Regions from separate parts of the Streptomyces sp. NPDC005435 genome, predicted to be linked through region 1. Evidence: riboswitches for the same ligand, from Rfam matches in the RefSeq annotation. Region 1 holds a riboswitch; each other region holds the start of a gene.
The links. A riboswitch is a leader RNA that binds a small molecule or an ion and turns the genes downstream of it on or off. The one in region 1 is predicted to bind cobalamin.

Region 1 (2,252 bases):
ACGCCGACCCGCCGGGTGAAGTCGCGGGCGGTGTCGCCGTCGCGGGTGAAGACGGCCACGCCGTTGCCGTAGGGGTGCTCGGTGGGCAGGCGCAGGGCCTCCTCGTAGTCGGCGGCACGGACGACGCAGACGACGGGCCCGAAGATCTCCTCCTGGTAGACGCGCATCGCGGGGGTGACCCGGTCGAAGAGGGAGGCTCCGGTGAAGAAGCCGTCCTCGTGTCCGGGGAGGACGAAGTCCCGTCCGTCCACGACGAGTTCGGCGCCCTCTTCCACGCCGAGGTCGACATAGGAGCGGACGCGGTCCACGGCGTCGCGGCCGACGAGGGGCCCGAAGTCGGCCTCGGGGTCGTCGCTGCGGCCGATCCGTAGCGAACCGATGCGTTCCTTGAGCCGGGCCACGAGGGCGTCGGCGGTCTCCTCGCCCACGGGGACGGCGACCGAGATCGCCATGCAGCGTTCGCCCGCCGAGCCGTACCCGGCGCCGATCAGGGCGTCGACGGCCTGGTCCAGATCGGCGTCCGGCATGACGATCATGTGGTTCTTGGCGCCGCCGAAGCACTGGGCGCGCTTGCCGTGGGCGGCGGCGGTGGCGTAGATGTGCGCGGCGATCGGGGTGGAGCCGACGAAGCCGAGGGCGGCGACGCGCGGGTCCTCCAGCAGGGTGTCGACCGCTTCCCGGGCCCCGTTGACGACGTTGAACACGCCGGGCGGCAGACCGGCCTCCAGGAAGAGTTCCGCGAGCCGCAGCGGTACGGACGGGTCGCGTTCGGAGGGCTTGAGGACGAAGGCGTTGCCGCAGGCCAGGGCGGGCGCGGCCTGCCACAGCGGGATCATCGCGGGGAAGTTGAACGGCGTGATGCCGGCGATGACACCGAGGGGCGAGCGCAGCGAGTGGACGTCGATGCCGGTGCCCGCGTTGTCGGTGAACTCGCCCTTGAGCAGATGCGGGATGCCCGCCGCGAACTCCACGACTTCCAGGCCGCGTTGGAGGTCGCCGTGGGCGTCGGGGATCGTCTTGCCGTGCTCGGAGGACAGCAGCCGGGCCAGCGCGTCCTTCTCGCGTTCGGCCAGGTCGAGGAAGCGCAGCAGGACGCGGGCGCGGCGCTGCGGGTTCCACTCGGCCCACTCGCGCTGGGCCTCGGCCGCCACGGCGATCGCGGCCTCGGTCTCGGCCCGGCTCGCGAGGGGGACGAGGGCCTGGATCTCGCCGGTGTCCGGGCGGTACACGTCGCCGTAGGTTCCCGAGGTTCCGGGGGTGCGCTTGCCGCCGACGAAGTGGGTCAGTTCGCGCGTCTCGGCGCGTTCGGTGGTGCGGACCATGGGTGCCTGCTCTCGTCAGGTGGGGTCCGGGGACGGCGCGCGGACGGGTCGCACACGGACGGGGTGGCGTGCGTGTGCGAGGGCCGCGCGGGATGCGCGAATGGCGTGGGGCCGTCAGGGCGTGACGGCGGAAACGGGCCGAACTCCTGGGCGTGCCGGCGCCGCTGGGGCGGGCCTGCCGGGATCGTGGACGCACACCGGTGCCATGCGTGTCAGCTCCATCCTCGTGGACCACACGGAACATCCCGCGGCCGGTATCCTGACTCCCGGATCAGCGCGCGCCGTCCGCCTTCCCGACTTCGAGCTCGTCAGTGGCGTCCTGCTCGACGGCGTACTCCCCGGTCACAGTGGCGGGACCGTGCCGGAATCACACCGGCTTCCCTGCACCGCGGGCCTTGTTCGCGACTATATAGTTGGACGTCCTAGTAAATCCAGGCCCTGGCGGAGCGCATTCGAGTGACACCGGGTTCGGGGGCCGTCCTCGGTTTCCCGTGCCAGTGCGAACCGCACCAGCACCTGGAACCGTGCCGCCTGCCCGGTCAGGGCCAGAAAAAGGCGACCACCCCTGGAAGGGTGGCCGCCGTCGACGAACCCTCGCTCAGCGAACCCCGACCTCGGCGAGCGCCCGCCGCTGACGCGGTGTCGGATCGGCCGGGAAGTACAGATAGCAGACGCCACCGGTCCCCGACGCGACCTGCCCCGAGGCGTTGTACCGCTTCGTCCGCAGCCAGATGGTCTCGAACTCCCGCCGCGCGTACACCCGCCGCACCGCGTCGTCGCTCGGGGAGGCGGGGTCGTTGGCGATGACGTCGCCGTCGCCGGTGAAGCCGATGACCGTCATGAGGTGGCCGGAGGTGCCGTAGCCCGCGCCGGTCAGTTCGGTCTTCAGGAAGGACTGGGAGGTGATGGCGGGGATGCCGGCGGCGATCA
Region 2 (2,252 bases), on a different contig from region 1:
TGATGGGCGCGGGCCTGGGCCGCAAGGGCGGTGTGGTCCGCTGGTCCACCGCGACCCGGATGTTCGTCGCCTGGGCGCTGACCCTGCCGGCCGCCGCCCTGGTCGGCGCGGGCGCCGAGTCCGTGACGGACCTGGGCGACTGGGGCACCGCCGCCGTCGCCGTCTTCCTGGCCGCCGCGAGCGCCGCCATCTGGAAGATCTCGCGCCGCGAGGTCATCGACCACACCAGCGTCGCCCCGGCCGGCGCGTACGAGGAGCCCGCCGGTGTGATCACCACCGCCATGGCCGCGGTGACCCCGCCCCCCGCGGGCACCGTCACCGAGGCCCTGGGCACCGAGGGTCTGACGGCCACCATCCCGGCCCCGGCCCTGGTCGAACCGGCCACCGCCACCCCCGTCGTCCCGCCCGCCTCCGCGGCCTGACCCGGCATCCGAAGGAGCAACCCCATGCAGATCGACTGGGCGGCCATCGGTTCCGTCTTCGGCGTCAGCCTCGTGGCGAGCGTGGCCCTGGTGGTCCTGTTCACCCTGGGCGTCGGCGGCCTGGCCCGCCGCGAGAAGGCCGCCGCGCGCGGCGAGTCGGCCGCCCTCGCGGTGACCGGCGCGTACGTCTGCTTCGCCGCGTGCGCGGCGGCGGTGGCGTACGGGTTCTATCTGATCGTGGGCAAGGCCTGAGCCCGCGGTCCCTTCCGAGCAGTACGTGTGTGAGGCCCCTCCCGGCACCTTCCGGGCGGGGCCTCGCCGTTTCCCAGGAGCGGTCCTCGCCCTTTCCCGGGGAAGGCCCTCGCCGTTTCCCGGGCCCCCGGCGTACGCCCGGCACGCGGCTGCGGTAGGCCCCGATGTGGGCCCGCCCACACTCTCCTCCCGCAGGTCAAGGGCAGGTTGACGGCCCTTCGGGGCCCGTGGTGGACTTCCGGGGCCATGTACGGCGGCAGAAGAGGAAGCCGGTGCGAATCCGGCGCGGTCCCGCCACTGTCACCGGGGAGTGATCCCCGCGAGCCAGGAACTCCTGCCGCCGGTCTCGTCGAACCAGGGCGTGGACACCCTGAGTGAGGACATACCGCGATGCTCGGCTGCCCGTTGAGTACCCCTCCCAGGACCGCTCCCGCGCCCACGGCCGGCTGAGCCGATGGGTGCCGATCGCAGCTTCGCGTACGGCGCCGCCGCCGGCCTCCTGGGCGACCTGCTCCTCGGCGATCCCCGCCGCCGCCACCCCGTGGCCGCGTTCGGACGCGCCGCCGGGGCCGTCGAGCACGCGCTGTGGCACGACCACCGCGGCTGGGGCGCCCTGCACACGCTGGTGTGCGCCGGGGGCGCCGCCACGGCGGGCGCGCTGGCCGAACGCGCCGTCCGCCGCTCCCCCGCCGCGACCCTCGCGCTGACCGCGGCCGCCACCTGGGCCGTCGTCGGCGGCACCTCGCTGGCCCGGGAGGCGCGCGCCGTCGGCCGCGCCCTGGCCGACGGGGACGTGCCCGCCGCCCGCGCCCGCCTTCCGCACCTGTGCGGCCGCGACCCACAGGCGCTGGACGCCGACGGGATCGCCCGCGCCGTGGTGGAGTCGGTCGCCGAGAACACCTCCGACGCGGTCGTGGGCGCCCTGCTGTGGGGCGCGGTGGCCGGGGTCCCCGGGCTGCTCGGCTTCCGGGCCGTCAACACGCTGGACGCCATGGTGGGCCACAAGTCGCCCCGGCTGCGCCGCTTCGGCTGGGCGTCCGCCCGCCTGGACGACGTCATGGGCTGGCCGGGGGCCCGGCTGACCGCTGCCCTCGCGACGCTGGCCGGACCCGACCCGCGCGGCGCCGTCCGCGCCTGGCGCGCCGACGCCCACCGGCACCCGAGCCCCAACGCGGGACCGGTGGAGGCATCCTTCGCGGGCGCCCTCGGCCTGCGCCTCGGCGGCACGCTGTCCTACGGCGGCCGGATCGAGCACCGGCCCGTGCTCAACGGCTCCGGGCGCCCGGTCCGGGTCACCGACATCGACCGGGCGGTACGGCTCTCCCGCCGCGTCGGTCTGCTCGCGCTCGGCGTGAGCGCCGGGGCGAGCCTGATCCTGAAGGGACGCGGGAAGTGAACGGTGGTCTCCTCGTCGCGGGTACGACCTCCGACGCGGGCAAGAGCGTCGTGACGGCCGGGATCTGCCGCTGGTTGGTGCGCCAGGGCGTGAAGGTGGCGCCCTTCAAGGCGCAGAACATGTCCCTCAACTCCTTCGTCACCCGCGAGGGCGCCGAGATCGGGCGCGCGCAGGCCATGCAG
Region 3 (2,252 bases), on a different contig from region 1:
AAACGGAGAGCATCTCACCACGGCCGGGAGGTGTCGTCAACGCGTCACGCGCAGTGCCCGATTGGGCGAGGGAGCCGAGGCCGGCCGTCCCGGCTCCCGCCCGCCGCTCAGTGCGCCCGCACCGAATCCGGCGTGAACTTCGGCTTGCCCGTCGTCCCGTCGATGCTGGTCGAGCCGTAGACCCACGCCTCGACCTCGCCGGCCTTCGGCTTGTCGCTCATGGCGCCGAGCGGGCTGTACGTCCAGGTCGACTGGCCCGCCGGGGCGATCCAGTAGGACCAGTAGGCGGAGGCGGGCGGGGTGAGGACGCAGGCGTCCTGCGCCGGAGTCGGGTACTGGGTCCCGCTGTTGAAGGACGCGTTGCCGATCCGGCAGATGAAGGCGGGGCCGTCGTGCTGCGTACCGGCGGTGGTGAAGCCGCCGTTGTGCAGCAGGTTGTAGCCGGTGGTCGGGCTTGCGTCGCAGCCGCGCACCACCGAGCCGCCCCACGGCCCGAAGTCGACGGCGACGATCGCGCCCTTGGTCGGGGTGCAGCTCGACAGCGGATCGGCCGCCGCCGGGGCGGCCGCACCGGTCACGGCGGCTCCCGTCGCGGCCAGGGTGAGCGCGGCCGCCGCGAGCGCTCGCGGAACGGCGCGTCCGGCAGCGGTGCGTCTCGTGGCGGTGCGTCGCGCGGCGGTACGTCCGGTGGCGTTCTTCATGACAGCCCCTCCAACTCGGCCGTCCGCGACCGGGCGTGGGAGACGGGCGGCGCACGGGGGCAGCCCTGGTGCGGCCTTCCGGTCCACGCCGCAGTCCACGACGGCGCTTCGGTCCTGGCTCCAGCCCAGGTGCTCCGGCTCGCCCGTCCGCCGACGGACCTACGGTTGCGGGACAGCGCCGGACTCCGACCGGCTTCCCCTGAGTGCTGAAGTGAAAGCGCGTCATGCGACCACGTTCGCCCGCTCCGCGTCAATGGGTGCCCTCATCGCCGGGGAGCCGGCCGCTGTCCGCCCCGTCCTGTCCTTGACGACCCTTACGAATCGTGCTCAAATCCGCCTGAGAAGCAACAAGTTCCAGGGGAAGCCGGTCGAAAACCGGCGCTGACCCGCAACCGTGGGCCCACCGGGAGGTGGGCGAGCCGGAATGCCTGGAGCGAGATCAGAGAGCAACTGACGCCGTCGCGGACTGCGGTGTGGTGCCAACAGCTGTCGTACGCCCGGCACTTCGGCCCGGTACGGCAGCCTTGAGCCACGTTCCCGCCCGCGCCGGCCTCGACGCTACGAGGGGGACGGCGATGGGCACAGCGGCGCACGGAGACACCCGCGGACGAGGCAGACTCGCCGGGCTCCTCGCGGCCCTCGGCCTCACGGCTGCCCTGTTCACCACCACCGCCCCGCCCGCGAGCGCCGCCCCGCAGGCCATGGGCCGCTGCACCACCACCTCCGGCGTCGTCCTCGCCGTCGACTTCAGCCACTGGGGCGGCCCGGTCCTGCGCTCCTGCGGCACCACCCCCACCACCGGCTACGAGCTGCTGAACCAGGGCGGCTGGCAGACGGCCGGCACCGGACACGACGGGCCCGCCTTCATCTGCCGTATCGGCTACAGCGGTTACCAGGGCGGCAGGCAGTACCCCACCCCCGCCGACGACGACTGCGTCCTCACCCCGCCCGCCTCCGCCTACTGGTCCTACTGGCACGCCGACCCCGGCGCCGACGACTGGACCTACAGCCAGCTCGGCGCGATGCTCTACCGCCCCAAGCCCGGCAGCGTCGACCTGTGGATCTTCGGCGGCACGAACATCGAGGGCACCCAGGGCCGCCCCAGGATCACCCCCGACCAGCTGCGCGCCCACAACACCGCCCCGCAGGGCGACGCCGGCAAACCCGCCTCCACCGCGAAGGCACCCCCGCTGCCCCCGGACACCGACACCGGCCCGGCACCGCAGCGGCAGCCCGCCCAGCCCCACCGCACGGCGGCCGCCCCGCCGAAGCAGCCGGCGAAGAAGGCCGAGAGCAAGCCCACGGCCAAGCCCAAGCCCAAGCCTTCGAAGAGCGCGAGCGCCACGCCCTCGCCGACCGCCAGCCCCACCCCGGCCGTGTCGGTCAAGGCCGCGCCCACCACCCGTACGAAGGTCGTCGACGCGGCCCCCGCCGCCGACGCCGAACACGACTCCGGGTCGGTCCTTCCCGTCGCCGCAGCGGGCGGCCTGGTCGTCCTGATCGGCGGCGCGGCCGTGTTCGAGGCGCGCCGGCGCCGACGTACCGAGTGAC

Region 2: it holds a riboswitch for cobalamin, as region 1 does, so the genes downstream of both, AB0898_RS18690 (cobalamin biosynthesis protein) here and AB0898_RS06105 (CoA-acylating methylmalonate-semialdehyde dehydrogenase) in region 1, are expected to answer to the same signal.
Region 3: it holds a riboswitch for cobalamin, as region 1 does, so the genes downstream of both, AB0898_RS11095 (hypothetical protein) here and AB0898_RS06105 (CoA-acylating methylmalonate-semialdehyde dehydrogenase) in region 1, are expected to answer to the same signal.

What each region holds. Positions count from the first base shown of each region.
Region 1 is NZ_JBEXEQ010000003.1:262,063-264,314, reverse strand. It holds gene AB0898_RS06105 (CoA-acylating methylmalonate-semialdehyde dehydrogenase) at 1-1,322, opposite strand, end outside; cobalamin riboswitch at 1,554-1,735, opposite strand; gene AB0898_RS06100 (peptidase C39 family protein) at 1,921-2,252, opposite strand, start outside.
Region 2 is NZ_JBEXEQ010000013.1:169,401-171,652, reverse strand. It holds gene AB0898_RS18700 (inorganic phosphate transporter) at 1-422, shown strand, start outside; gene AB0898_RS18695 (hypothetical protein) at 447-674, shown strand; cobalamin riboswitch at 912-1,031, shown strand; gene AB0898_RS18690 (cobalamin biosynthesis protein) at 1,129-2,070, shown strand; gene AB0898_RS18685 (cobyric acid synthase) at 2,067-2,252, shown strand, end outside.
Region 3 is NZ_JBEXEQ010000007.1:142,087-144,338, reverse strand. It holds cobalamin riboswitch at 1-23, opposite strand, end outside; partial or broken gene AB0898_RS11100 (peptidase) at 114-701, opposite strand; cobalamin riboswitch at 829-902, opposite strand; cobalamin riboswitch at 1,016-1,152, shown strand; gene AB0898_RS11095 (hypothetical protein) at 1,277-2,251, shown strand.